DNA from 4 places in the Paenibacillus sp. GCM10012306 genome. Region 2 is predicted to be linked to each of the others. Evidence: predicted binding sites of a transcription regulator. Region 2 holds the regulator's gene; each other region holds the start of a gene.
What was found. The regulator LexA, encoded in region 2, represses DNA repair genes until DNA is damaged. The targets are predictions, from matches to a motif close to CGAACATATGTTCG.
Positions count from the first base shown of each region.

Region 1: ACFORK_RS02465 (YolD-like family protein) is a predicted target of LexA. The motif match lies at 4,762-4,775, and genes of this name have one in related genera.
Region 3: ACFORK_RS17705 (YhjD family protein) is a predicted target of LexA. The motif match lies at 3,066-3,079, and genes of this name have one in related genera.
Region 4: addB (helicase-exonuclease AddAB subunit AddB) is a predicted target of LexA. The motif match lies at 3,432-3,445, and genes of this name have one in related genera.

Region 1 covers NZ_JBHRYW010000001.1:555,601-563,144, reverse strand. Annotated here, with positions in the region: gene ACFORK_RS02510 (spore germination protein) at 1-804, opposite strand, end outside; gene ACFORK_RS02505 (sporulation protein YjcZ) at 1,016-1,114, shown strand; gene ACFORK_RS02500 (hypothetical protein) at 1,186-1,482, opposite strand; tRNA gene ACFORK_RS02495 (tRNA-Leu) at 1,800-1,885, shown strand; gene ACFORK_RS02490 (hypothetical protein) at 2,123-2,437, shown strand; gene ACFORK_RS02485 (YjcZ family sporulation protein) at 2,488-2,580, opposite strand; gene ACFORK_RS02480 (WGxxGxxG family protein) at 2,777-3,172, opposite strand; gene ACFORK_RS02475 (M15 family metallopeptidase) at 3,248-3,931, opposite strand; gene ACFORK_RS02470 (hypothetical protein) at 4,215-4,373, shown strand; gene ACFORK_RS02465 (YolD-like family protein) at 4,385-4,720, opposite strand; gene ACFORK_RS02460 (hypothetical protein) at 4,937-5,497, opposite strand; gene ACFORK_RS02455 (PH domain-containing protein) at 5,677-6,165, shown strand; gene ACFORK_RS02450 (glycosyl hydrolase) at 6,260-7,544, opposite strand, start outside.
Region 2 covers NZ_JBHRYW010000013.1:190,420-197,963, reverse strand. Annotated here, with positions in the region: gene ACFORK_RS24285 (YjcZ family sporulation protein) at 63-170, shown strand; gene ACFORK_RS24280 (sporulation protein YjcZ) at 288-389, shown strand; gene ACFORK_RS24275 (L,D-transpeptidase) at 468-806, opposite strand; gene lexA (transcriptional repressor LexA) at 1,060-1,686, opposite strand; gene ACFORK_RS24265 (LysM peptidoglycan-binding domain-containing protein) at 2,015-2,428, shown strand; gene ACFORK_RS24260 (DUF896 domain-containing protein) at 2,539-2,712, shown strand; gene ACFORK_RS24255 (hypothetical protein) at 2,794-3,312, shown strand; gene ACFORK_RS24250 (HAD family hydrolase) at 3,355-4,140, shown strand; gene ACFORK_RS24245 (FixH family protein) at 4,573-5,001, shown strand; gene metH (methionine synthase) at 5,114-7,544, shown strand, end outside.
Region 3 covers NZ_JBHRYW010000008.1:12,383-19,926, reverse strand. Annotated here, with positions in the region: gene ACFORK_RS17720 (ABC transporter substrate-binding protein) at 1-931, opposite strand, end outside; gene ACFORK_RS17715 (AraC family transcriptional regulator) at 1,127-2,737, opposite strand; tRNA gene ACFORK_RS17710 (tRNA-Leu) at 2,839-2,922, opposite strand; gene ACFORK_RS17705 (YhjD family protein) at 3,105-3,551, shown strand; gene ACFORK_RS17700 (hypothetical protein) at 3,650-3,868, opposite strand; gene ACFORK_RS17695 (hypothetical protein) at 4,003-4,320, opposite strand; gene ACFORK_RS17690 (xanthine phosphoribosyltransferase) at 4,425-4,997, opposite strand; gene ACFORK_RS17685 (YkvI family membrane protein) at 5,239-6,357, shown strand; gene ACFORK_RS17680 (AAA family ATPase) at 6,344-7,544, opposite strand, start outside.
Region 4 covers NZ_JBHRYW010000001.1:421,919-429,462, forward strand. Annotated here, with positions in the region: gene ACFORK_RS01845 (ABC transporter ATP-binding protein) at 1-1,513, shown strand, start outside; gene ACFORK_RS01850 (ABC transporter ATP-binding protein) at 1,510-3,249, shown strand; gene addB (helicase-exonuclease AddAB subunit AddB) at 3,531-7,061, shown strand; gene ACFORK_RS01860 (UvrD-helicase domain-containing protein) at 7,058-7,544, shown strand, end outside.

The sequences.
Region 1 (7,544 bases), on a different contig from region 2:
AATGATCCAATTCACTTGATAGTCGTCTGGACTCTGAAAAAATGCCCAAAAGGACACTGGAACAATTAAGCAATCCGGAGAACCATCGATCAAAATCGCTATTTTTCCGTCCAGCAGATATGACTTTATTCGATCCGGCCTCTCTGTTACAAGTATTCGCGGAAACCATGAGAATTTCCCGTCCTGAATTAAATCTTGAATGAAACCTAGAGCTTCAACATTATCTAGTTCAATACTTTTTAGCTTCTGATCAAGTCCATTTACAACATCTTTATTAGCCAGTGAATTCATATAGAGCATAGAAATCTTATTTTTCGACTTTCGACCGAGTTCATATTGTCTTACAGCTAACTCAGGAGTTGCAATTATTTTTCGTATCAGATTTATGTTTGTATCGAGATTTTCAATTAATGCTTCATTGGAACCACGCAATACGCGTTCATTCATCGGTATGTTTATGGAACGTTCCTTTGAAAGCTCTGTTCCAAGCAAATAAAACTTTGCTTCCTTATCTATTTGTAGGACGGTCTTTCCTTCGATAAGAGCCATTAGGGCGGTCGATACAAGCTCCGTCTCATTGTAATCCAAAATTGAAATGCCCTCACGAACAGTGAATTGCTTGAGACCAAGAAGAGGACGGATAATATGTTCTTGTACCACAGCTGGATCAACCATGGTACTCAAATAAAAAAGGTAACAACAACGTTCTCCAGCCACAAAAGTGCTCGTTTTGAAATCTGAACTTTCAGATAAAAGCTCATTCATCATCTTCTTATTTTTTTCTGCGGACTGGTCAGCATTCATCTCAGGCCATTCCTTTCTCTTTTGGTTACGCCCATAATTTCCCCATGAATTAACTTTTTATCCATTTCATATTTTTTTAAAATTAACCCCGTTTTTCACCATTTTAAGAACGTAGATTTCTTTTTACTGGGTTAACAATGTAGGCATTCACACTTACGATCCACAAATGTACACATACATTAGTGTAGAAAGTTACAAAGGAGGGATTGGAATGAGCGAATGTGCAGGTTATCCCCCAGTAGGCTTCACGTCCACTACAGTCATTCTTGTGCTTTACATTCTCCTGGTCATTATTTTGAGAACATTCTAAGTTATAAAAAAGTGGAATCGAGAATCTGACACTTTGTCAGGTTCTCGATTCCACATATAGGAAAAGTTCCTTCATAAAGCATAATCAAAACAAAGCGGTGCTGAGATCGTCTTCCATCTGCGGCTCGACTGATTATCATAAAGCAGCTTTACATTAGCGGGATCATGTCCCGCCTCATCCAGAAGCTCAATTTCATTGACATCCTGCAACCAGGCAAGCGGAATTTTATAATCCATCTGCGGCCCGATGTGCCAATAGCGGCCACGATCAATACCATTCAACTTAATCTGTCCTTTACTCATTCCGCTCAGGCGAAGTTTAAGCTTGGGACGCGCAGCTTCAGGCCATTTCGGTTTGGTAAATCGCAACGTGTGTCGTATCGGACCAGTATAGCCTTGTACATCTCCAGGACTTTATGAAAAGGATCATCCCTCGGTCATAAAATAAGGAAAAGAAGGACAGGTAACGATACCGGCAGGATGGTTATTATGCTCTTAGAGGTTTTCTTCCTTATGCGCTAATCCAAAAAAGCCATGATCACATTGGATCATAGCGTAATTTTGAAACTGCTATATAATTGAGGAAACTTACATATTTTTAGGGGTTGCATGATTGTCCAAAACATGATATTATCTATCTTGTCGCCAATAACACGAGTTACCAGCTGCAATTCAGCATTTTACATGCCGGGGTGGCGGAATTGGCAGACGCACAGGACTTAAAATCCTGCGGTAGGTGACTACCGTACCGGTTCGATCCCGGTCCTCGGCATCCATAACAATAAGGGTTTCAGCTCATTCGGGCTGGAACCCTTATTTGTTTATTAGGTGGTTTTACTAACATTTTTTCTGTAGACGTAATGTATAATCCTCGATCTTCTCTATTAAGACAAAATCCCCTCGCCCTGCATCTCCATAAAAGACTAATCCCTGAAGCCACGCACCCTCCCCTAGGCAAATGCATACGATAATTCTGAAATAATATTTAGTAACCGGAGGTCATATACCCATGAGTCTTCAACCATCAGGATATCATCATCCACAGCAGCAGGTGTTATACAGAGCGGACAATAACACGATTCATAATTTAAGAAGTGTTCGAGACAAACTCCACAATATTTGCCGGGTCCATGGCAATCAATCCGTTAGAATTGAAACCTTGGATGGCCAGGTGTACGTGGGGAGAATTGTCGGCTGCAACGGAGGATTGATGTATTTAAAGGTTAGCAGTCAGGGAGGACAACGGAGTCCATACTCCAATGATGAACTAATCTTAACCCTTGTCCTTTATGAATTGCTGGTCATCACATTATTGTACACCTAGTGACAACAGGAGCCTGCTTACGCAGGCTCCTGTTTAATGACACATTTTCATTAGAATGTTCTCAAAACAATCACCAAGAGAATGTAAAGCACCAAAATTACGGTAGTGGAAGTGAATCCACCGAGTCCTGCATAGCCACTCATCCTTATCCCTCCTCTGTCGTTCTACACCCATTATATTCTCCACTCCTATCTCTGCTTGTGCTGATACCCAAAGCATCGTTTGAGATTCTTTTACCCAGACACAACAAAAAACGTCCCTGCCTGATCGGCAGGAACGTTAATAAAATCAGCTTTATTCCCACACGCCTGCAAGCGCTCGGCTCTTACTTTTTTCTACTTAGCTGCGCTCTCCAGTACGATTTCTCATGCCAGCCAGACCCAACAGGCCGATGAGTCCCAACCAGCCCCAGTTTGACCCGGTTCCGGTACTAGTGGTGCTGGTCGCCCGATAGGTGCCGTCCTGGTTCGTGGTGGACAACGGAGCTATTCTGTGGTTATTTTCAGTCCGAACGTTGTTGTCCAGGATGTTGTTGTTACCTCTGTTCGTTCCTGTCGTTCCATTGATCATACTGCCATTAGGATGCATACGGTTCGCGTCATTTCTAATGGTGCCTGTATTGCGCGTGGTATCGCCCACCCCGTCGACTCCGGCAGCTTCGGCTGTATAACCGGTGCCAAGCAGTGTCATGGACAATGCAGCGGTACAGATAAGGCTTGTTATCAGCTTATTCAAGATATGTTGCCCCCTTGTAGTTTGATTGCTGATAATTTCCCCTCATCCCTTATTTTCTATACAGTCCCAAAGCGGCTATCCCGTAACAATATTCACGGTCTTGCTTGCAGCATCATACGTAACCTTCGCTCCCAACGCTTCCGCCAGCGCCCGCACGGGCACATAGGTGATGCCGGTATCCAGAACACCGTCTGTGAGCTTGTTGCCATTCAGAACGATGCTTACTTTCACATCTTTGTTCACGTTGTCACCTCCATTGATCACGTTAAGCGCAGCCTTGATCTGCTCTGCCGACGGCCGGAGGCCTGCCCGCAATTGATCAATTGAAAGTCCATAAGCAATCTGCAGATGGGAATAATCTTTGAAGGAAGTCCAGTCCCCTCCCCATTCAAAGCCCAGCTTTTTGGCCTCCTGCACCACTTCCTGCCAGTCCGCTATTTTGTTGCCGTTTCCGTCACGGTTCATATCCCAGGAAATGCCCTTCCCATCTGGCAGCAACAGAGCAAAATCAATCGCCAATCCATAGTTATGATAACTGAATCCCCCGCGCGCATTGGTCACGATGTTCCCCGGTTTACTTCTGCCCTGTGCATAGAGAGAATTCTGCTCGGCAATAGTCCGCAGTCCCTGGGTAATGATAATCGGCACGCCCTTGGCAAAGCTGCGCTCGATCAGTGTATTTGCTCCGGCCAACACGGCTGGATTCAGCCCGGCGAGAGAAGCGGTCGATTTGCTTTTTACCACGTCCAAAGTCAGCATATCTTCACCCCCTGGTATAGTAGATGTCCGATTTTTCTGTTCTGCTTGTACAGATACCCCTATGCTTGGACCGTTTGCAGTTCAATACTTTCACACGTCTCTTTCCCACGAAAAAAGAGCCCTCGGACAACCGTCCGGGACTCCATCTAAGAAATTTACACTCTCATATAGTGATGCTTATAAATCCATATTGTACCTTTTTATCGCTTCAGCATCTGGATGTTTCCCGTCTATAAGGACAACCTAAATAGGTATCTTATACAACAGTGAAAGGAGATTTGTCATGGACATCCATAGCGACAGCTACAAAATCGCCACATTAAGCGAACGAGGTGAAGCGGTTGAGATTATCCGGAACGCGGAAGCTGCCCTTGCCGAACTGACTGGCAACCCCACTGTAACCTTGATCGCTTATGAAAAAAGTACAGGAGCACGCACTTAGGCAGTAGCTTGTTAGACGATATAGGCCTCTACAATCTGGTCTACATGAATCCACTTCCATTCCTCCGCCCACTGCAGCTTGATCTCCCGCGAGTGGGTGTGAATGGAGGTCACAAAGCCGCTCACGGCCTCATTCTCGAACGGATCGAACAGAATCACCGTGACGCGCACATGACTGCGCAGAGACAGCGCCAGGGCGCTCTCAATCTCCTCCTGCTTCTGCTCATCCAGTACCGGCTGGGTGCGGCGCAGCGTCTCCCGTTCATCGCTGATAATCCGGTTCTTGTGCTCCGGCAGCATCATCCGACTGCTCTCCCATAATCCGTTTCCTTCCAGCTTCTTACCCATTGCCTAGCCTCCTTGTGTTCAATTAATAACCCTACATAACACGAACGTATGTTTGTATTATATCCATAGCCAAGTCCTTTAATCAATATGGAAAAAATGACAGTCTGCACGCAAAAAAGCGCCCACAGCTGTACTGTGCAACGCCTTTTATCATCATCCCCAAATATGGGGGCAGGTTGTCCTATTGATTAACACTCTTCGAATCCGTTCCAGTTATCACTTTGGATCAGTGGTTGCCTTCGTATCCGCATCCTTATCCGGCTCCAAAAGTCCAGTGGCCACTCTGGCTTCGTTCAGCTTGGAGATACCGTATAACATAGCGATATCAGCATTCTGATTAAGCTCGTTGAACTCGTCGGCAGACACATCGGCAGAATCGGCACCTTTTGAAGCTTGTTCCTTTAAGGAATAGGCACTTTGAAAAGCAATCTGGGCCTCATCCAGCAGCTTCTTGACTTTATCCGGCAGGCGGTCGGAAATTTCAACCTTTTTCGCCTGAGATGAAATACTAGTAGCCGTATCCTTGAATTTGGCGATGGCTTTCTCCATCTCCTTGGAAGTAGCGTTCCCAGCCGAATAAGCGGCGATCGTCTTGTTGAATTGCTCCCGTGACGACTTCCCTAATTGTTCAATTTTGAACATCTCATTGTAGTAATTTTGCACAGATTCCTTAACTTCTTCCTCAGACAACGCCGCGGTTGAAGCAGAATCATTATAGCTGCAGGCTGAGAGCATTAGAACCAGCCCAATCAACCCTATTAGCCAAGCTCGTTTCATCGTTTACATTCCCCCCACATAACAGAATAATGTCGGTTATTGTAAAGTGCAAATGAAATTAATGTAAAACGGGGGAAAATGCAAAAAAATACGTTCCTGCTATGAGTGCAACCAATGACCGGGTGAAGCAGTATAATAATAAATATAATAAATGTTTATTAGGAGAGGAGGTTCATTCGATGCCTTATTGTACAGCCTGTGGAACAGAGTATAAGCAAACAGCTAAATTTTGCGGAGAGTGTGGGACCGCGCTGAACGGGGGAGCTTCACCAACAGCCGAGCGCATGCTGCGAGACCTGACGCCTGCTCAGGAAATCAAACTATGGGAAGGAAAGCCTGCCGGCATATCCGACCGACTGAAGGGTCTTGTGGGCCTTAATACGACCACCTATACGATTACAAGCCAAAGAATTATAGTAAAGACAGGCCTGATCGGTAAAAATATCGAAGAAATCGAGCTGCTGCGAATTCGTGACCTGGGAGTCTCTCAATCCATTCCGGATCGCATGCTTGGTATAGGGACACTGACAATTTTCTCCGATGATGCTTCATCGCCTCAGTTGTGGTTCCGCAAGATCCGTGGTGCCCATACCGTGAAGGATGCGCTGCGCAAAGCAGTACGTGATGAGAAAACAGTCAATAATATCAGCTATCGCGAACAGATCTAATCCTATACGCTTTTGCTGCAGACCAAAAAGCCCCGGATTTCTCGGGGCTTTTCCCTCGTTCACTTATATATATAGAACTCCGCATCACTTCACATTAAGGGAGAAAAAACGCCACTGCCGGGATAACCTCCTTGACCTGACTCGGACTCTCCCACATCAGCACGGCCTTCGCATCACCCTGATTCTCAAAGAACTCTACTTTGATATCATGCAGCTTGCCGGCGATCAGATTGACACTTCCTTTCCGCTCCTGTCCACTCTGCTTGATCCAACTGTCAATAACAAGCTGTCCGTCAATCCAGATTCGGATGCCATCGTCCGATGAAGAGTACACCGTGTAACCCTCACTATAAGTCGCACTAAGCTTTCCGATCCAGCGTACAGAGAAGAAATCCACACCGATTACCGGGTCCGGCGTGCCTTGTCTCCAGATGAAGTTAATATTGGCATCTGTCCGTACTAAAGCTGGCATTCCACTAAGAAGCATATTGTTATAATATTCTCCTCGCAGACCACTGACAGGGATTGCCGGACTACCCTCAGGCCTGGAAGCTTGGATTGCAAAAGCCTTAGTATATTCGCTCCTATTGAAGGTGAAACTGGCATTCATAAAATCCTTAATTGCTGCCTCCGTATTGTTCTCATAGAGAAGCTTGCCCCAAGTCATCAGGTAAGACCACCTGCGCTGTGACTTGGCAAGCAATGCAGATGATGGAAGCTTGCCGTTCTCGCCAATTGCAATCAGTTTGCCCCGTCCAAGATCCCACAGCCGATTATACAGTTCTTCCTTAAATTCTCCGTTATAAATATCGAGCGCCAGAATATCCACCTTCGCCACACCCGGATAATAGGTTTCCAGTGCGTCGACTCCATCTCCGTCTGCATTGGGGCTCCACACCCACAATATATTATTGAGCTTATGGGTCTTTGTGAAATAATCGAACATCAGATTCCAAAGTGTGATGAACTTGCTCTTGCGTCCCCACCAGAACCACCCGCCGTTCATCTCATGATATGGCCTCCATAGTACAGGAACGCCAGCATCGGCTAACTTGTGCAAAGACAAGGCAACATCATCGAGATCGGCGAGCAATGCAGCATTCTGGGGAGTGCCAGGGGTTACGTATTTATCGAATTCTGCATTACTCAGATTCATAGATACATTTGACCAAGCCGGAGCTGTTCCAGGCAAATGAGCATGATAGGTCAGAGCTACAATTCCCCCGGATTGATACCAGCGGATTGCACTGGCGACTACCCCGTCTCTTTGGCTGCGGATCAGTTCAGGCGACTGGTTGTTGATGGCCCCCAGTTCATAACCATGAAGCCCGGCATACTGTCCCCCAGTCGTCTTCAGCTTGTTATTGAATTCATCCGGG
Region 2 (7,544 bases):
AACTCAGTAGGATACTGTTACATATTCTGTTCTGTAGTCATTAATCTGAAGGAGGAATTCACATGGGTGCAGAACATTGTGGACCAGTAGTTAGTCCTTTTACGTCAACAGGAACGATTTTGGTGCTTTACATTCTGCTTGTAATCATTTTGAGTATTTGCTGGATCTAATCAAGGGGCCTGGACTATTCGGGCATTAAGTTAGCGGAGAAGAAATCTCCCTTTCCTAAGGGCCGATCTTTTGTCGCTGCAAATCCTGGTGTCTTCATAGAAAAGGAGGAATTACTCATGGGTGAATTTGCTGGAGGATATGGTCTTGGCACATCTACTGCTGCAATCTTGGTTCTCTTCATCTTGTTAGTTATTATCTCTAGATCTTTCTTGCTGTAATTTGAATTATCCCCATGACCAAGCCGCCAGACACCGTCTGACGGCTATTTGCACGTCAAATCATCCAGTACCAGGCGGTTAACGCCGGATAGTCACCCGCGTCCCAATTGGAACCAGCGCAGCAAGTGCCAGTACATCTTGGTTGAACATTCGAATGCATCCGTGCGAGACCAGATGTCCAATGGAGGAGGGGTCATTCGTCCCGTGAATGCCATAATGCAGCTTGGAAAGTCCCATCCAGAACACACCGAATGGACCTCCGGGATTAGGCTGTTTGTTAATGATCGTATATTCTCCCTCTGGTGTTGTGGTTAGCATCGTTCCGATTCCGACAGGGTAACCTCGGACGACAGTATTGTTATCCAGCAAATACAGCATTCGTTGTGTTAAATCGACGACAATTCGGTAATTGGGCATGGGATCAGCACTCCTTTAAATTAGGATATGTGCGGAGCAAGGGTGCCGTTAATCCGAAATCGTGAGTAAAAATAAAAAAAGTGTGGCCCTATCTAAACTCAGAGGATACCTCAGTACTTATTTGACGCAAACTATCGCGATAGTTTTGTTCTGAATTCTTGCTTCTTTATTCGAGTTAGGGAAAAGAGTTTAGACAGAAAAAAGACTGCACCGCTGAACGGAACAGTCTTCTAATAGAGACATTAATGATAGATTAGTGGACATCCCGGAATAATCCGATGACTTTACCCAAAATGCTTACCCGATTCAGGCGAAGTGGCTCATAGGACGGGTTCTCCGGCTGGAGGCGAATATGATCACGTTCCTTATAGAAAGTCTTAACGGTAGCTTCATCATCTTCAGTCATAGCGACAACAATATCACCATTGTCTGCGGTCTGCTGCTGGCGCACAATGACATAATCGCCGTTCATAATGCCAGCATCGATCATACTGTCACCAAGAACAGAAAGCATAAATACCTTGTTGTCACCAACATAATGTGTTGGGAGCGGGAAATAGTCCTCGATGTTCTCTGTTGCGGTGATAGGTACCCCGGCGGTAACCTTCCCTACTACAGGAACGCGAGTGATCGTCTGGGCAAATTGATGGACATTCTCCGAGTCTTCCTGGCCAAGCAGTTCAATGGCACGCGGCTTTGTCGGATCCCGGCGGATCAGGCCTTTCTTCTCAAGGCGGTCCAGATGACCGTGTACCGTGGAGCTGGAGGCGAGGCCTACAGCTTCTCCGATTTCCCGTACGGAAGGAGGATAACCCTTGCTGCGGACTTCGTTACGTATAAATTCCAGGATCGCCAGCTGGCGACTCGAAATCTTTGACATCAGAATCAACCCCATATAGTAATGTTTGGGAAAATTATAACATAGAACTGCCGTTCGCACAAACATAAGTTCTAACGTTATCGATAGTTTAAGAGAAGGGAACAAGGATGAGAACAGGAAGGAGAATGATATCTTCAATAATCGGCCTCTATGTCGAAGGAATACGCAAGAACGGCAAGGGAGATGAGCACATCAAGAGCATTTTTTTCACTCAGAAAGGGGATTTTATAAGAGGGGAACAATTGTTCGAAAATAGTATTGATCAAAACACATGTTCGTGTTATATTGATTTTGCAAGTAAGAACAAGTGTTTGGAGGATGATGAATTATGTTAAAGTACAGTACATACCATAGCATCTATGACAAGGACACAGAAGTTAGCTCTGTAGGACAAACTTTAGGTTCTGGACTAATAAATAGAATTCAAGAAATCACCAATGTGCTATCGAATGGATTAAGTCAGTTGATCAGAACATTTAACTTCTATAAGATCGCTCTTTTTCTGCTGCTGATTGTTGCGGGCTTTACAGTAGTAGGTAATGTGTTTGCTGGACCTGTTAATCTTGCGAAGCAAGAGAAGAGGGTTGTGGTTGAACAAGGAGATACTCTCTGGAGCATCGCTCTTAGATATAAGCCGACCAATATGAAGACAGCTGTATATATAGAAGGAATTAAACGATCGAGCCAATTGACCGACAGCACTATTCATGCAGGAGACGTTTTAACAGTCCCGTTATTTTAACAACTTTATGTTCAGAGATAGGAACATTAGAGAGCTTGCAGGGGGTAAACCTTGACAAGCTCTTTTTCTCATGGCAAAGTTAGAATGAATTTATTAGGGAGGCGAAAATATTGAATATAGATGAATTGATTGCACGAATTAATGAACTGGCACACAAGCAGAAGAACGAGGGTCTGAATGAAGAAGAACTGGCTGAGCGCGCCAAGCTCCGTGAAATTTACTTGGGCAACATTCGCCGCAATTTCCGTGCCCAACTGGACAACATTGAATTCGTAGATAAATAAGCGTTGAACAAGGAGCAGAGGCTTAACATGAACCCTCTGTTTCTTTTCATAGATATTTCAGGATGACTAGGGGGAAGAGACATGGCCCGTTCTTGGGAAAGAATGGTTCAACGCAATTCACAGCAACTCAATAAGCAAAGAAAGAAACAAGGGAAGGATGCCATTCAATCCTCGGCTTCCAGTACAAAGACTAGCGATGTATTCAAGGGGCGCAATATCGTATTGCCCGTTGTTCTCGTTGCACTAGGTGTGCTTTATTGGCTCATCGGTACACTGGATCAAAGTGGAGGAAGCGTCTTCATGCACTGGCTGGGCGTGGGGTTGTACTTGCTGCTGGCAGCTATGCTGTATTTCCGTCGTCCTTACCTGAAGGTAGAGCGGAACAGATTGTCCACTATCAAATTCAACCGCGAACGTTGGCTGCCTGCTACCGATATTGAGAAGATCACAGTTTCTCGCAGTGCTGTCACGATTAAGTATAAAGGCAAACGCACCACGTGGGTGTTCTCCAAGCTGATTAACCGTTATGACACGGCTGCGATGGGCGAACGACTGCAAGAATTCGGTAAGGTCAACAACATTCCGGTAGAGCAATTGTAAACAATAGAGAGCAGTTCACTTCAGGGAGAGGGAGTTACTTAAATGCCGATTACCGCTGTACTTTTTGATTTGGACGATACGCTGCTTTGGGATGAACGCAGTGTAGAGGAATCGTTTCGCTCTGCTTGTGAGGCTGCAGGAGACGCTGTGGATCCCCATGAGTTGGAAGCTGCTGTACGCAGGGAAGCCAGGGGTTTGTATGAGTCCTATGAGACCTTTCCGTTTACCAAAATGATTGGGATTAATCCGTTTGAAGCGCTTTGGGCTAACTTTAGCGCTGGTGAACAGCCTGAATTCCGTCAGTTGGAGCAACTGGCACCGGTTTACCGCAAAGAGTCTTGGCGCCGGGGACTGGCGTCGCTAGGTGTAGAGGATGAGGTTCTTGCTGAGACGCTCGCAGCCAAGTTTGCAGCCGAACGCCGCAGCCGTCCTTATATGTATGAAGAGACATTGCAGGTACTGGATCAACTGCGCGGACAAGTGAAACTACTGTTGCTAACCAATGGTTGTCCTGCACTTCAACAGGAGAAACTGGATGGAGTACCGGAACTGATTCCTTATTTTGATCATGTTGTGATCTCCGGCAGTTTTGGTAAAGGCAAACCGGATACTTCGATTTTTGAGCATGCCCTTGGCCTGCTTGATATCACACCGGAGCAGGGAGTCATGGTCGGTGATAAACTGACAACCGATATTCTCGGCGGCTTGAGCACGGGACTTACGACCGTCTGGATTAACCGTACCGGTAAGGAAAAAGATCCGGCGATTACGCCGGACTATGAGATCGGGCATCTAGCGGAGCTTCTGCCGTTGGTACAAACTCTGTAAGGAACTTATTTTTTGAATAGAGCCGTCTTCTGAAGTAGGTTTCCTACGGATGAGGCGGCTTTTTCTATTACTAGTATGTTGATAAAACAGGCTTTCCTTCCTGAAAAAATGAGAATAATGTGTATAATAGAAAGAGAATTATTACACCTAGGGCTCCATGCAGCAATGTTTGATTCTATTTAAGATGAACAAAAGAGATTAACAAAAAGCGAGAAGGAACGTAGGGGAAGATTGGAACTGTAGGAGCGAAGCGCTCGTCTTTGTTTCCGGATTTCAACCGCTACTAGCGGTTAAACAGAAGAAATCTGGAGACAACAACGACCGAAAGTCCAAGCTTCACTGGAGTGACGCCAAGCCTTAAGTTCGTATCTTAAACTCATCTTAAATAGCAACTCTAGTAATAGGATAACCATTATATCAGGAGGGCTTCAAATGTTGAACCCGAGGAAAAAGGTCTCATTATTAGGTATTGCGTTCACATTGCTACTGGCAGGCTGCGCCTCTGGGACAGCTGGGGGAGGGCACGCTGGTCATTCGGTAGATATATCGATGGAGCCGATCAAAGTAGAGCTGGAATGGAGTCCAGCTGAAGTTACAGTGAGCAGCCCGGTTACATTCGAAGCTAAGGTGACCCAGGAGGGTAAACCTGTGGATGATGCCAAGGAAGTGCTTTTTGAAATCGTAAACAAAGATGGGAAGACCGAAAAGATGGAACTAAAAGGGACTTCGGCAGGAGAAGGAAAGTACACCGCAGAAGGAACTTTTGATAAGGAAGGGCTTTACAATGTGACCTCACATGTATCGGCACGGACACAGCATTCTATGCCAAGCAAGGAGCTTACTGTTAAGCCATTGCCATAATTATGACAGCATGAGATGAGCAGCTAAGAATCGGCAGAGACGGAAGGAAGACTTTCCGAATTCCCTTTATTCTGCTAAACTTACTCTAATGTTTTACTGGGGGGATAGGAACATGGCTAAATATACACTTGCTGAGAGCTTACAGCAACGAATTTTGATTCTTGATGGCGCGATGGGGACCATGATCCAACAGGTCCCGCTGACTGGAGAAGATTTTGGCGGAGAAGAACTGGACGGATGTAATGAGATGTTGGTGCTTACCCGGCCAGAGGTTATCCAGACGATTCATGAGCAGTACCTGGAAGCAGGCGCTGATCTCATCGAGACCAATACATTTGGAGCTACATCAGTTGTTCTTGCGGAGTACGATATTCCGCAGCGGGCACGCGAGATTAACCTGGCAGCCGCCAAACTGGCGCGCAATGCTGTTGAAAAGTATGATACTCCAGACCACCCGCGTTATGTAGTTGGTGCTATGGGACCTACAACCAAGACCTTGTCGGTAACCGGCGGTGTCACGTTTGCGGAACTGGTGGAGAGCTATGAGGAACAGGCTGTTGCCTTGATTGATGGTGAAGTCGATGTACTGCTGCTAGAGACCTCACAGGATACCCTGAATGTTAAAGCGGGCAGTATCGGAATTCGTAATGCTTTTGAGAAGACCGGTATTACATTGCCTGTCATGATTTCGGGTACGATTGAGCCAATGGGCACAACGCTCGCTGGTCAGAATATCGAAGCCTTTTACATCTCACTGGAGCACTTGAAACCGATCTCTGTCGGCCTCAACTGTGCGACCGGACCCGAGTTCATGCGCGATCACATCCGGACGTTGTCGGATATTTCATCATCCGCTATCAGCTGTTATCCGAATGCGGGTCTGCCGGACGAGAACGGGCATTATCATGAATCGCCAGATTCACTGGCCCGCAAGATTGGTGCTTTTGCCGAAAAGGGCTGGCTAAACATCGCTGGCGGCTGCTGCGGAACGACACCGGAACATATCCGGGCTATGGTAGATGAATTGTCCAAATTCCCGCCGCGTGCGCTGAACGGTACTCATCCGCCTGCCTTGTCGGGTATTGATCCCGTCTATGTCGAAGATGGTAACCGTCCATACATGGTCGGAGAGCGTACGAATGTACTGGGTTCACGGAAATTCAAACGTCTGATCGTTGAAGGAAAATATGAGGAAGCTTCTGAAATTGCCCGAGCTCAGGTCAAGAGCGGTGCACAGGTAGTTGACGTTTGCGTACAGGACCCTGACCGTGACGAGAGCGAAGACATCAAGCAGTTCTTGGAGCTCGTGGTCAAAAAGGTTAAAGTTCCGCTGATGATCGATACCACAGACCCGAAGGTTATTGACCTTGCCTTGCAGTATTGCCAGGGCAAAGCGATCATTAACTCCATTAACCTTGAAGATGGTGAAGAAAAATTCGAGCATGTTACGCCGTTGATCCATAAATATGGTGCTGCTATTGTCGTTGGAACAATTGATGAGAGCGGGCAAGCGATTAAGGCGGTTGACAAGCTGGCGGTAGCGGTACGTTCTCATGACCTGCTCGTGAACAAGTATGGACTGTCATCGGAAGACCTGATTTTTGATACGCTGGTGTTTCCGGTTGGGACGGGGGATGAGCAATATATCGGTTCCGCGAAGGAGACGATTGACGGGATACGCATGATTAAAGAGGCACTGCCATCTGTTCATACGATTCTCGGGATCAGTAACGTTTCCTTTGGTCTGCCTGAAGCAGGGCGTGAAGTACTGAACTCTGTGTTCCTGTATGAATGCACCAAGGCTGGACTCGACTACGCTATTGTGAACACCGAGAAGGTGGAGCGTTATGCTTCCATTCCCGAAGCAGAGCGGATCTTGGCCGAGCAATTGATCTACAATACTAACGATGATACGCTATCCGCTTTTGTCGCTGCCTTCCGTGGCAAGAAAGTCGAGAAGAAGGAGAAAATCTCCAATCTCTCGTTGGACGAGCGCCTAGCTTCGTATGTAGTTGAAGGGACGAAGGAAGGTCTGATTCCCGATCTGAACGAGGCGCTAACCAAAGCGTCCCCGCTGGAGATTATCAACGGTCCGCTAATGGCCGGGATGTCTGAGGTCGGAAGATTGTTTAACAACAATGAGCTGATCGTGGCTGAGGTGCTGCAGAGTGCGGAAGTTATGAAGGCTTCGGTTGGACATCTGGAGCAGTTTATGGAGAAGGATGAGACTGCGGTAAAAGGAAAGATCATGCTGGCCACCGTCAAAGGGGATGTGCATGATATTGGGAAAAACCTGGTTGAGATCATCCTTTCCAACAATGGTTACCAGATCGTCAATTTGGGTATAAAAGTACCACCGGAAAACATCATCGAAGCGTTCCGGCGTGAAAAAGCAGACGCTATCGGTCTCTCTGGCCTTCTGGTGAAGTCGGCCCAGCAAATGGTGCTGACTGCACAGGATTTGCGGAACGCCGGTATTGATGTGCCGATCATGGTCGGCGGTGCGGCGTTGACACGCAAGTTTACCAAGACGCGCATTCGTC
Region 3 (7,544 bases), on a different contig from region 2:
TCCAACTTCTCGCCGATACCTTAAATGCATGATTTTGTTTGACAGCCGGTATCTCCTTCCAGAGACTCATTTTCTCAATCTCTGTTGTGGCCGCAGCAGCTTTCTCAAATTCTTCTTTCGGGCTAATAGAGCCACCATACATGGCAAACACATAGTCTGCGGTTATGGAAGGCAACTTCTCAAGCGAGGTAGTAATCCCCCAATCATCAGTTGAAGCTTTCTTCAATTCTTCAATACTGGCGTCAGGCTTTAACCCAAGCTTCTCGTAGACAAGAGGTGCAAAGCTAGGGAAGAAGACTTGCAGGTCCTTGTCTGACGGACGCATATAGACTACCGTTTTATCAGCTCCAACTGCCGAAATAATGGTTTCCTTGGCTTGCTTGATTTTATCTTCATTGGCCTGAATCACAGCCAGTGCTTTATCCTCGAATCCAGTTATTTTGCCGATCTCGGTGATCGAGGTTTTCCAATCATTTGGCGCATAAGAAACTGTCGGGGCAATTTTGCTAAGCTCATCGTATCCGCTTTGATCGGTAAAATATTGTTGAATGAGAATAAGATCTGGCTGCGCCGCCAGGATCGCTTCCAGGTTAGGCTTCATATCCGCGGTGCCCGACATTGGAACTCCCTGTTGCTTCAACTGATCTTCCAAATAGTAACCGTCGAATCCATAGGCATAAACCATTGGAAGCCCCAATGAAAGCGCGAGATCTTCAAGCCCGATCACAGCGATACGCTTCGGGTGCGCCGGAACTTTGGTCTCCCCATAAGCATGTTTAACCGTTAATGTCTCGGCGGCTTCCGTCTGCGAAGAATTATTTCCCTGTGCTGAACCAGAAGCATCCTTAGTGGCTGCTACCTTCTCATTTGCTCCCGTATTCGTGTTATTCCCACAAGCGCTGACCAATACCGTCAGCAACAATATGATCATTAACCCTGATATGTTCCTAAAGCTTCTTTGGCCACCATGGATACCCCGTCTTGTGCCATTGGCTCTCTCTGTTTGATGCATCGTATTCCCTCCGTCACTGTAATTGAAAATGATATTGATAATCATTATCGACTAGGACATTATACACCACACTACGAACGACGGGAATACGAAAAGATGCTGACTTTTCTTGGCTTAAAGCGCACAAAATAGTTGTTCGAGCTCCTGCAGTAAATCATAATGCCGATTGGCTGTATACTCGAGAATCGGCTCAGCCAGCCAGGCTTGTCCCGAGGTCAGATAAACGTTCCCCTTCCTGACGGCCTTCAGGTTCCTCCAAAGCTCAGATCGCTGAAGACGTTCCCAATTCATTAGCGACTGCCCATCCTTCATTACGTTAACTAATAGCATATCCGCATCGAATGACGCCAGTTGTCCTGCTTCAACCTGTTCAGTAAATTCGATGTGTTCCACACCTCTTGCACAATGGATCTGCAGATCGTCGTACAAAACTGTACCTGCGCGCTTTCCCCAAACCTCAAATCCCCGTGGCAGAATGTTTAGAATAAGCAGACCACCTTGCCTGATTGAAAAAGGAATCTTCCCCCGGATGGCTTCAACTTTCTTATCGTAGCGGGCGAGCCAGCTCTCCGCTTCCTTATCCCGGTCCAGAAACTCTGCAATCCATTGCAAGTGCTCTCTCCAGCTTACGGAATGCCAGGGCAAGAACAATACAGGTGCTATCTGCCGAAGCTTCTCTTTCTCTTCATCAGGAATCATTTCATCCAATGCAATAATCCGATCAGGCTCAGCCCGCCGTAAGGCTTCTCTATTAAATTCGTAGTCATGCCCCAAAGGCACCTTGATGTCAAAGCGGTATTTCTTGCGGTAATCATCACTCCAGGTCTGGTCGATTGGAGCAGCGTATGGAATAATTTGCAAAGTGAGCAGTTGCCCGATATTAGGCCAGCTGTATGCAGCTACTTTGCTGGTTCGATTCGCGATGTAGATCGTTGGGGAGATTCCAACATGCTTTTTAAACTGGCTGCTAAAATATTGCCGGTCCCTGTAACCAACCTCCTCCGCAACTTTTTGCAGGGATTGCCCTTCGTCCAGCAAGCTTTTAGCCTGATTTGTGCGAAGCTCAGTCAGATAATCCATGGCACTTTGACCAAATCGATCTTTGAATGATCGCATGAAATAATACCGGCTCATACCCGCAAGCTCAGACAAATAATCGACCGTAATTCCTTCTCGAAAATGACCATTTATATACATTCGTACTCGATCCAGTGCAGCCTCGTGTTGACCTTGGTTCTTGAACAACAGATGCAAGAGCTCCTGAAATCCCGCCTGACTGACAAAGCGGTCCGCGACATCGTCAGTATGCCAGTGAAAGATTATTTTCTCACAAAGAGACTGTAGCAATGTGTCTGCATTCACGCTTACCCGCGCCAAATCGGGCAGTATCCGTCCCTGCTGAGCACCATATCTCTCGGGAGCAGCTGTTTCTACATGAAACCAATACAGTACTTGATCCCCATCTAAATCGTAAGTAGTTTCCACTCGCTGCCCCGGCATCACGATATAAACGGTATGAGGGAATAGCGAGTATAACATGCCATCGATGACGATATTGCCATGTCGCTTTGCTGCAACAACAAGTACATAAGTAGGAGAAGTTTCGTACAACAGACGGTAAGTCGAACGCTCCGTTTCTCGGAAACAATCATCCAACCTGATCCAGACGCGACTGAGTAGTTCTTTATTGTGCGGCTCTTCCTCGCGTTCTTGAAGCGGAGTCATTTCCACTCCTCCTTATTTTTGTTATATCTGTGTTGTTTCGATTATGCAAAAAGCTCTTGAATTGTCACAAGGACAAATTCAAGAGCTCATTGATTAATTAATGCGGTCGAGAGGACTCGAACCTCCACAGTATTGCTACCACACGGACCTGAACCGTGCGCGTCTGCCAATTCCGCCACGACCGCATATTATGAAGTCCACATTCTCTTGGACACAAGAGATATCTTACCATGCGAATGGGATTATCGTCAACTACTTTTTTATTAATGTTGTCACCCAACATTTTCTGTATAAATATTGCTTTTATTAGCGGGAAAGATGTATAATGAGAACAAAGGTTCGCATACTATAAATGAGGTGATTTATAATGGCGACTACTAAGAGTAACAACTCCAATCTAACCGAAGAAATAACCAAAGATGAACTGTCCCTTGTCAGAAGCTACTTGCTGCTAACATTTATCCATAAAGTATTTGAACGCGATTGCCGGGTCATCGGCAAGAGCGGGCTATTCAAGACACCTCAGCTCTATGTAGAGCTGGTATCCGGTGGGGCCAAGAAGGCCTCAATGATGCTGCAGGAGGTTAATCGTGAGCTGACTTCACGCCATTTGAAGATCAACACCGTCCGCCAGGACCAACGTGGTGTAGAAGCACAATACAATTGCAGAGGGTATATCGGAGAGATGAATATCCTCTGGCCTGGTTTTCGCAGAGAGATGATGCTACGTATGCGTGCCTATCTCGGACTAACTACAGAATCCCCCATTGTTTCCCGAGAAGAAAGTGTGGTGCAGTTAGCATTATCTATATAATCTCATGGAATTCCTCAGTAACCTTCATGGAACTCCCTGGAACACAGAACAGCTCCCCGCCAGAATGATGGTCAGGGAGCTGTTTTGGTTATGCATTTTTATATATTATCGGGATCTCTTCTCGGTTCTTTGGCAGGCTGAATCAAGTAATTCCGATCAAGCTTGACCACATTTCTGTTGGGGCGGCGAATCATCACTTGAGACTCGTCCCACGCCAGTACGATTCCTCTAATATCGTTACTGGCAATGCCGTCGCGTACCACACGTACTTTCTCACCAGAGATACGGTAGGCATTTAGCTCTTCATCACTAATCATGCTCGTTCCCCCTTCTACTATAGCTAATCTGAATTTCTCTCTATAGCTTATCCGAATTCCTGTCATAACAAAGACCCAAATGAGAATTCACCTGGGTCTCTTAATCGCAAATTCGTTATTCCTATGTCTGTTCCTTATATCAGCGCTTCATTCTTCTCAAACCAAAAATCGAGAACTTTAGCGGACATCACACGTTGTTCCAAATACTCTACCTGATTCGCCGTAAACTTCTCTCTCCAGGCGTAAGTCAGTTCTTCACACAAGCTTGTAATGGTCAACAGCTCCGACCAAGCTACATAGCGTTTGTACCAAAAAAACTGAGGATGTTCAATCATATAGGGGTACAGATCGTCAAACTCCGTATGTTTGCAATCCAGTGCACGCTCGAAGTGTTCCTTGGCCTCGGTTAATTTATCAATAAAAAATTGCTCTGTCACCGGTTCTTTCCCCATTGTGACGCCTCCTCTCCTATGTCTAAGCTTTATTATAAAGGAAAAACCATAGGGTGAAAAGAAGATGTTTGGAAAATAGGCTTGTATTTTGTTGCCACTGCCTTCTAGTCTTCGAAGACAACCGTTCCTTCATTTAAGGAACTGATCCGAACTAGGGATTCCAGAGTAATACCCTGTTCACGGATGGTGCGCGCTCCTGCCTGGAAGCACTTCTCCACAACAACTCCAAGTCCGACTAATTCTGCGCCGGAACGTTGAATAATTTTGATTAACCCTCGCGCCGCATCTCCATTGGCGATAATATCATCAATAAACAGAATCTTATCCTCTGGGGAAATAAATTGACGGGAAAGCATAATGTCGGTAACAATTCCCTTGGTAAACGAAGGGACTCTCTCACACAGCGCATCGGGATCGGCCAGCAGTGTTTTTTTGCGACGTGCAAAGACGAGCGGCACATTCATAACCAAGGCGGTGGCAAATGCCACGGCAATTCCGGAGGATTCCACGGTTACTATACGAGTAATTCCGCTATCGCTAAATCTCCGGGCAAACTCCCGTCCCATCTCCATCGTCAACTCCGGATCTACCTGATGATTCAATAGCGCATCCAGCTTAAGCACTTGATCCGAAACGACGATACCTTCCTCCAAAATCCGCTTTTTCAACACTTCCATGACTTTGAACCTCCAATACACTTATATAATCCATATCCTCCAGCGTAATCCATACAAAGGAATCCGTTAGAAGTCATGTCCTTCTGTTCCCCATCATAACCTGTACTATACAGAGTACACAAGGCAATCCTGCAATCCGCTGCACCATCACCGTTCCAAAATAGCCACTACACAAGGCACCTCTGTTGTGATACACCCAGCAAGCACCTAACAGAGGATCCCAAAAACAAGGAGGAAAGCTGTGAAAACCCATCTTCGAACCTTACAGATCGCATTCACTTATATTGGCACTATCGTAGGCGCCGGATTTGCCACCGGGCAAGAAATCCTCCGCTTCTTTACCCGTTACGGCCATTGGGCGCTGATTACGATCCTGTGCTCTGCTATACTGTTTATTTGGCTTGGCACCAAAATGATGCTGTTAGCCCGGCGGATTAGAGCGGATTCCTATGAGGATTTCAATAGGCACCTCTTTGGCGAGCAGACAGGCAGTATTATCAGTCTGTTCACCATGGTGATTCTGATCGGCGTAAACAGTATAATGCTTGCCGGCGCGGGGGCCATTTTTCAGGAACATTTGGGCTTTCATTATCAGGCTGGACTAATTCTCACTATACTAGGATCTTATCTGCTGCTGACACGGGGCATCTCTGGCATTCTCCACATGAACAGTACAGTTGTTCCGCTCATGCTCGCTCTTTCACTGATTATTGTAATTAATACGGTGCATCAGCCGGGCGCTGGACATTTCTTGTTTCTCCAGACGGACGCCAGCACGTTCTCTGCTTGGCTATCCCCACTGCTGTATACGGCTTTCAATCTAGGAATGGCTCAGGCCGTTCTTGTACCACTTGCCCGAGAGACAGATGACGAAAAGGCACTGCTGCGGGGCGGCATCCTAGGCGGGGCTGGAATAGGCCTGTTACTGCTGGCGGCACATTTCGCCATGAGTTCGCAAATGCCAGGGATCATGCAGTATGAAATTCCAATGGGCAGTATTGCTTTTCGGCTTGGGGCCGTGGTTCAAACGATCTATCTGCTGCTAATTTTCCTTGAAATCTTCAGCACATTCGTAGCGGATATTTACGGTGTTACCGCGCAACTAAAGCAGAGACTACCCTTATCCCAAGATCTTATTATCGCTTTGCTCATGTTAACCTGCTACCTCTTTAGCCAGTTCGGATTCAGTTCTCTCTTGTCAGTGTTCTATCCCATTTTCGGCGGTCTAGCACTTGTATGGGGATTCAAGCTGATACGCACCCCCATCTCCCCACCACCAGAAGGGCCGCGGCCCGAATCTGGCAGAGATGAGGCTTCTTTAGCCAAGCTAAAACCGGCTCCCCGAATTACACGGAAATAACGGCAGCTGAAGGAATCAGCTTCCCCACAGCCTCTGCGACATGACGGTGACAGGTCATCATTACGATTTGTCGGGTGGCCGACAGCTCGCCAAGTAAAGAGAGCGCAGCATGCAATCTCTGTTCATCAAAGTTAACAAAGAGGTCGTCGAACAGTAACGGAAGACAGGCTTGACGAGCCATCGTCTCCGCCAGTGCCAGCCGCAATGCCAGATAGAGTTGCTCTGCAGTTCCACGGCTCAGCAGTCCGCTGTCCAGCAGCCCCGCTGTCCGATGCTCCGCTTTGAGCTCTTTATGACCCAGTGTCATTACTACTCTAAGGTACTCTCCTTCAGTCAGCTTGTTGAAATAGACCGAGGCCAGCCGCAGCACCTGCGGCTGTTTCTCCTGCTCGTAGATTCTCCGCGTCCTGCCGATGAGTTCCGCAGTAATTGCGGTCACTGCATACTGCCCTGCAAGGAGACGGAGCGCGGACCGTTGTTCCTCCAATTGCTGGAGGACCGTGTCCTCCATACAACGCTCCTTCAGGTACTCCCTCTCCTGAAGCAGCTTGCCTCGCCGCTGGAGGAGACTACTGCGCTCTTCCTCTGCCGCAGCAGCCTGCTCTTCTACAGCTGACCGTTCCTGCTCGAGCGCAGAAGCATCCAGCGTATCCAGCAGGGTAAGCAATCCCTTTGTCCCTTCCTGGCTCCAGCCGCCGAACATGGCCAGTTCCCATTGGCGAATGTTCCCTTCTAGCTCCCCCCGGCGCTGAACAGCCGCCGAGCGGCGTAGAAATTCCTCGCTGTCCGCAGCGCCCCCTTGCTCTAAAAGATTTTGGCGGCGTTGATTCAGCCGTTCCAAGTGCAAGCGAGCCTCTTCATATTCTCCCTCCGCCGATCGCAGTCTGGAAGTTAGACCTTCCAGACTGAGCAGCTCTGCCTTGAGCCCGTCCCAAGCGAGCTTCCTCGCTTCCAGCCAGCCGGGAATCATGCGAGCCAATTCTTCCCTCTCTCTACTCCCCGATCCTGAGGCTTCGGGCTGAGAAGCAGATGCGGCGACTTCGTCTACCGATGACCCAGCTTCTACCATGAGGGCCAATACCTCATCCTCGAAAGCTACGCACTCCGCCTCCAGCTGTGCAAGCCGTTGAGAAAGCTTGCTCTCCTGTTGAAGCAGTTCATTCCCCTGCTCCACAGCACTGAAGATC
Region 4 (7,544 bases), on a different contig from region 2:
GTACAATCTCAGGGTGCGAATGACCGAGCATCTCGGCAGACTGCCGCTCGGTTACCTCACAGGTACCTCAACCGGTGCGGTCAAAAAAACACTGGAACAGAATGTGGAGAAGGTGGAGAACTTTATTGCGCATAAGCTGCCTGATCTCATTAGTGCTCTGGTTACGACCATAGTGATGATCTTTGCCATGTTCTGGCTGAGTCCTCCGCTGGCGATTGCCTGTCTGGTGCCGATTTTGCTAGGCTTTATTGCTCAAACGCTGCTGATGGTAGGGAGCAAGGGCAAGGAGGGCATAAAGCTGTATTATGATTCCCTGGAACAGATCAATGCTTCGGCCGTGCAGTACATCCGGGGGATGCCTGCGGTGAAGGTTTTTGGGCAGACTGTCCATTCGTTCCGCAAGTTTTACAGTGATATGGTCAATTATCGTGATCATAGTTTGGAAATTACAGACCGGTATCAGAACGGCTATATTCTGTTCAAAACGCTGTTGTCATCTATGTTCACCTTTATTTTGCCGGTAGGGGTTTTTCTATTGAGCGGTCAGCCGGATAATATGTCTTTTGCTATAGTGCTACTATTCTTTCTAGTGATGGCTCCGGGAATTTCCGCACCACTCTTCAAGCTGTTGCTGCTGGCCTCCAGTACGCGGGATATCGGAGAGGGAGTGGCGCGAATGGATCAGCTTCTGGCTCAGACCCCGGTGCCAATTCCGCAGGATCCGGAGTCACCGTACACTTTTGACATCGAATTTGCGGAGGTTACCTTTTCTTACGGAACCCCTGAGGACAAGGCTGCTGATGCTTTGCAGGGAGTGTCTTTCCAGGCGAAACAAGGGCAGGTTACTGCACTGGTAGGTCCTTCGGGATCTGGAAAATCAACCGTAGCGAGCCTGATTCCACGCTTCTGGGACCCGCAATCCGGGACAATCAGTATCGGTGGCGTAGACATCCGCCGAATGGCGCTGGATGATTTGATGAACACGGTCGCTTTTGTCTTTCAGGAGACCTTTCTATTCTATGATACCCTCTATGCGAATATCGCCGTAGGCAAGCCGGGGGCTTCGCTGGAAGAAGTACAGGCTGCGGCGAGGGCGGCACAGTGTGATGATTTTATCTCCAGACTGCCGAAGGGCTATGATACGTTCATCGGTGAAGGGGGCGTCTATCTCTCTGGCGGGGAGGAACAGCGAATTGCCGTAGCCCGGGCGATTCTCAAAAATGCACCGATTCTGGTGCTGGATGAAGCGACTGCTTTTGCCGACCCAGAGAATGAACATAAAATGCAGCTGGCGCTTACTGAACTGATGCGCGGCAAGACGGTTATCGTCATCGCTCACCGGTTGTCCTCGATTCGTGATGCGGAGCAAATTCTAGTGCTTCGGAACGGGACCATTGCAGAGCGTGGAAACCATGGGGAGCTGGTGCAGAAGGAAGGACTCTATGCCCAGATGTGGCACACTTACAGTGATGCTGGAGACTGGATTATCGAGAAAGGGGGGGCGCTGACGTGAAGATGCTGCATAATATTACCGCTGGTCATCCAGAGAAATTGCTGAAGCCTGTCCTGTATTCGCTATTATCCAATCTGGTGAACGTACTGCCTTTTGCCCTGATTATTGAAGCGGTGCGACTTATTTTTGCACCTTTTATTACGCCGGGAGCGGTTCTGCAGACCGAACGTCTGTGGTGGGTTTGCGGCGGATTGGTGGGATCAATGCTCCTAATGTATCTCAGCGAGATTCCAGCTTACCGTGCAGCTTATCGTGGGGCCTATGAAGTGGCTGCACAGGGCCGGGCTGAACTTGCTGAACATTTGCGGAAGCTCCCGCTGGGCTATTTGACCCGGCGTGATCCTGGCGATCTTGCCAATATGATGATGGGTGACTTCTCTCTGGTGGAAAGCGGACTCTCCCACATGCTGCCCCAACTGGCCGGGGCTTTCGTTCTGCCGGTCCTTGCGCTAGTTGGTCTGATCGTGCTGGATTGGCGCATGGCTCTCTCCATGTTCGCCGCCCTGCCCGTAGCTCTGTTGATCATGTATGTAACGACGGGGTTGCAGCGCAAGCTGGGCGCAGGGCACATGAAGGCCAAGCTGAATGCGGCGAACCGTCTGCAGGAGTACCTGAACGGTATTCGCGTAATGAAGGCCTACAATTTGACTGGAGACAGGTTTGTCCGCCTTGACGACTCGTTCAAGGTTCTGATGAAGGAAAGCATCAAGCTGGAGGGGATATTCGGTCCAGTTATTTTGTTGGCTTTGGCTCTTTTGCGCGCCGGTTTAACGCTTCTGATCTTCGTGGGCGTCCAGCTTCTGCTGGGTGGAGAGATCGGTATCCTGGAGCTGGCGGTATTCCTCATTATCGGGACTCGTATCTATGATCCGCTGAACACGGCTCTCTCCAATTACGCTGAATTCCGCTATAACGAGCAAGCAGGCGGACGGATTGTGGATCTGCTCCATGAGCCGGTAATGACCGGGAACACCGAACCCCTGCCCGCTGATCGTGGAATTCAATTCGATCATGTAACCTTCAGCTACGGCGGAAAGCCGGTGATCAAGGATTTGAGTATTACAATGCCTCAGGGGACCCTGACAGCCATTGTAGGACCCTCGGGCAGCGGAAAAAGTACCGTGCTGCGGCTAATCTCGCGGTTTTACGATCCGGATCAGGGACGTGTCCTGCAGGGGGGAAGCAGCTTGCGGGAAACAGAGCCGGAGCATCTGCTGAGTTCGATCTCGGTGGTGTTTCAGGATGTGTACTTGTTCCAGGACACAATCGGCAACAATATCGCCTTTGGACGGCCGGGGGCTACAAGCGAAGAGGTACGGCAGGCCGCTCAAATGGCGCGTTGTCATGATTTCATCATGAAGCTGCCGCTAGGCTATGATACACCGGTTGGTGAGGGTGGTAGCACGCTATCCGGTGGGGAGAAACAGCGCATTTCCATCGCTCGCGCTATTCTCAAAAATGCGCCAGTGGTGCTGCTGGACGAAGCCACAGCCTCGCTTGATCCGCAAAATGAAGCTGAGATTCAGAAAGGGATTGACGCCCTGATCACAGGGCGGACTGTTATTGTCGTCGCTCATCGGCTTAAAACGATCCGCGGTGCCGACAACATCATCGTGCTGGAGGACGGCAGGCTGGTGGAACAGGGCCGTCATGAACGTTTGCTGGAGCAGGGTGGGCTTTACGCCAAGCTGTGGACCTTGCAGCAGGAATCCGGCGGCTTTCGCATATCATCGTAGTACTATAATCTGTTTATTGTAACAAGAGCCTGTCGTATCTATCAGATACGGCGGGCTTTTGCGCGTTTTGGTAGAAAGTTATATAAGCCGAACAAAAGAAAATGACAAAAGCGAAGAGGAATGAAGGGGGAAGTTTGGAACTGTAGGAGCGCAGAACACTTGTAAAACATTTGAAGATCATCCAAACGTATGTTCCGAATGAAGGGTGATATGGTATAATGTTGGGACGAGTAAGTGACTGGAGTTACATTTTTGTTTTGTCATGGGAGGAGTCTTTATTTATGTCGATAACCTTTTTAATCGGACGCTCGGGCAGCGGTAAGACAACTAAAATACGGGAGTCGATTTCCTCTCAGCTAGCGCAGGAACCGCTTGGCGCACCAATGATTGTGCTTGTGCCGGAGCAGGGGTCTTTTGGGACCGAACGGGGGCTGCTCACTGCGGGTGGTGCCAAGGGAAGCATCCGCGCCCAGACCCTGAGCTTTTCGCGGCTGGCTTATCGGGTAAGGCAGGAAACGGGCGGCAGTGCAAATCTTCCGATCAGTGAAGAAGGCAAGAAGATGCTTATCTATAAAATCATCAGCCGCCGCAAGGAGGAGCTGAAGCTCTTCGGACCCTCTTCGGATCGTCCGGGCTTTGTGGAACGGCTGAGCCAGCTGCATACCGAATTGAAGCGATGCTGTATCGGTTCTAATGATTTGAACGAGCAATTGTCCAGTATGCGCGACTCTATTGGTAACAGCCCCATTCTGGCAGGCAAGCTGGAGGATTTATATATCGTATTTAGCGATCTGGAGCAAGAGATGTCGCAGCTGTATATGGACGAAGAGGACCGGCTGGTCGAACTGGCCGAGCAGATTTCACTGTCTTCCTATGTTCGGGGTGCGGAGATTTGGGTGGATGGCTTTCACGGCTTTACCCCTCAGGAATTCAAGGTGCTGCGGGAACTGATGCTGCATGCCTCCAGTATGACAATATCGCTAACCCTGGACAAGTCTTATCCATCCGGTGGTGGGCTGCACGAGCTTGATCTGTTCCATCCGGCTGCGGTGACGTATATCAAGCTCCGTGGTATGGCCGAGGAAGCGGGGCTAGAGGTCTGGGACGAGCTATTATCGCCTCAAGTGCTGCCGCGCTTCAAGGATAGCCCTGTACTCGGCCATCTGGAGCGGGGGTATGACCGCCGTTTGGGCTGGAGTGGACATAAGGGGGACACAGCGCAGTCCATTACCATTGGCGCTGCTGTATCGCACAGGGCTGAAGTGGAAGGGGCCTTGCGCGAAATGCTCAGACTAGCACGGGATGAAGGTGCCAAATACGGCGAAATGGCGGTATTCATGCGAAACATCAGCGATTATGAATCGTTAGTGTCTCCGCTGTTCAACGATTACAAGATACCGTTCTTCCTCGATCAGAAGGTGAATGAGCTACATCACCCGCTAGTAGAATTTATCCGCTCTGCGCTCGATGTGGTGCGGCGTCGCTGGCGTTATGAAGATGTGTTTCGCTGCGTGAAGACCGGACTGCTTCTTCCAGATGACGGGAGCCTGACTAGTGAAGACATGGACAATCTGGAGAATTATGTGCTGGCGTGCGGTATTCAGGGGTATCGCTGGACGGATGGTCGTCCTTGGAGAGGTATTCCCAGCCTTTCGCTGGAAGGCGACAGGACTGTGGATGAAGGCTTGTTGTCTACGATGGAGAAATGTAGGGCAGCCATTATCGGTCCCTTGGAAGCTTTCGAGAAGCGGGTAAAGAAAAGCCGTAGCGGAGAAGATCTCTGCCGGGCAGTATACACTCTTCTTGAGGATGCTGGTACGGCGGGTAAGCTGGAGGAGATGAGCACCCAGGCGCTGAAATCGGGAAAGGCTGCTAGTGTCCGTGAGAACAGCCAGATATGGAGTGCGGTGCTTGATCTGCTGGATCAGATCGTGGAAATGATGGGCAACGAGAAAATGGAGTTTGCGATGTTCGCGGGTGTGCTGGAGACCGGTCTCGCCGAGCTGAAGATGGGACTGGTGCCACCGGCTTTGGATCAGGTTCTGGTAGGTAGCATGGACCGGACGCGTACTTCGGGTGTGAAGTATGCATTTCTGCTTGGATTCAATGAGGGTGTTGTTCCCGCACAATTCAAGGAAGATGGTATTTTGTCCGAGGGAGAGCGTGGGATACTGGAGAACGTTGGCCTGGAGCTTGCTCCGGGGGCATCCCGTAGGCTGCTTGACGAGCGCTTCCTGATCTACAATGCGCTCACAACAGCGAGCCATAAGTTGTGGATTAGCTATGCGACTGCTGACGAGGAAGGGAAGGCCCTTTTGCCGTCTGAAGTGATTCGTCATTTGCAGCTGATGTTCGGGGGCAAGCTGACAGAACGTCAGCTTCCAGCCAGTCCGCCTGCGGCATCAGATGAAGCGGCGCAGACCGTGTTACCCCTGCATATGGACTTTATTGGGGATCCGGAACAAAGTCTGCGCATCCTGATGGTGCAACTGAGACAGTGGCGACAGGGTGTCGATATACCGTCTTTCTGGTGGGATGTCTATAACTGGTTCGCTTCCGGAGCAGAGGAGGAAGCGAAGAAGATACGCCTGAAGCGGCTTCTCGGCTCACTGTTCTACCGCAACGAAGGCACTCAACTGAAGCGGGGGACGAGCCTCAGGCTGTATGGCGGCTCTACGCTGCGTGGTAGCGTGTCCCGGATGGAGAAGTTCTCGGCCTGTGCGTTCTCTCATTTTGCCGCGTACGGTTTACGCCTTAAGGAGCGGCAGATGTACAGACTTCAGGCCCCGGACATCGGACAGCTGTTCCATGCGGCGCTTAGTGAAATGGCGCAGCGGCTGCAAGAGCAGGGCCGTGGCTGGGCCAGCCTGACACCGGAGGAATGTCGCCGCGAAGCCGGGGAGACAGTGGACCGCCTGTCACCGCTGCTTCAGGGTGAGATTCTCCTCAGTACGAAGCGGTACGGTTATATCACCCGCAAGCTGAAGAGTATTGTGGGCCGGGCTTCCGTAATTCTGGGCGAGCATGCCCGCCGGGGTAGCTTTGAGCCGGTCGGACTGGAGCTTGATTTTGGACCGGGTAAAAAACTTCCTCCCCTGCGGATTACACTGCCCAACGGCTGTGTGATGGAAGTGGTCGGGCGGATTGACCGGGTGGATCAGGCGGAAGGGGAGAACGGCATTCTACTGCGTGTAATTGACTATAAGTCCAGTCAGAAGGACCTCAAGCTCCACGAAGTTTACTACGGTCTATCGCTGCAAATGCTGACGTATCTTGAAGTGCTGCTAACCTATTCCGAGGAATGGCTGGGTAAGCCAGCACTCCCGGCAGGCACGCTTTATTTTCACGTCCATGATCCGCTGCTCTCTTCGTCCAACGGCATGAACCGCGAGCAGGCGGAGCAGGAACTGCTGAAACGGTTCAAAATGAAGGGTCTGCTGCTGGCTGACCGTGAAGTCGTATCCTTAATGGACACTACACTCGACAAAGGACATTCTGCGATTGTTCCAGTTGCGGTGAAAAGCGACGGCAGCTTCTACAGCAGCGCTTCTGTAGCAACGCCGGAGCAATGGGGTCAGCTGCTGTCCTCTGTAAAAGGCACAATAGCAGAAATCGGCACCCGAATTACAGAAGGGGACGTAGCCATTCAGCCCTATCGGATTCAACAGGAGACAGCTTGCACATTCTGCTCCTTCAAACCGGTATGCCAGTTTGATGAGAGTATTGAAGGCAGCGGATATAACCATCTCGGCAAGCCGGGCAAGGACGACATCTGGGACCTGCTGTCCCGCAAAGGAGGATTAACGCCGTGAATGTAAGGCCTGCTATAGACAATAAGCCCGAAGGCAGCATATGGAGCGATGACCAATGGCGCGCCATTGCCGAGAGCGGCGATGATATCCTGGTCGCGGCTGCGGCGGGTTCCGGGAAGACAGCGGTGCTGGTAGAACGGATTATTCGTAAAATCAGCCGGGAAGAGAACGGCTTCAGTGTAGACAGGCTGCTCGTTGCCACGTTCACCAAGGCGGCTGCCTCGGAAATGCGGCAGCGGATCCGCGAGGCACTGGACCGCGCGCTGGAGAATGATAATGGGAATGAGCATTTGCGTCGCCAGCTTGCTCTGCTTGGCAGAGCCTCTATTACGACTCTGCACTCCTTCTGTCTGGAGGTTATTCGGCGGTATTATCAACTGATTCCGATTGATCCAGGCTTTCGCATCCTGAACGAGCATGAAGCGGAAATGATGCGACAAGAGCTGTTGATGGAACTCTTGGAAGAGAAGTATGGCGAGGCCG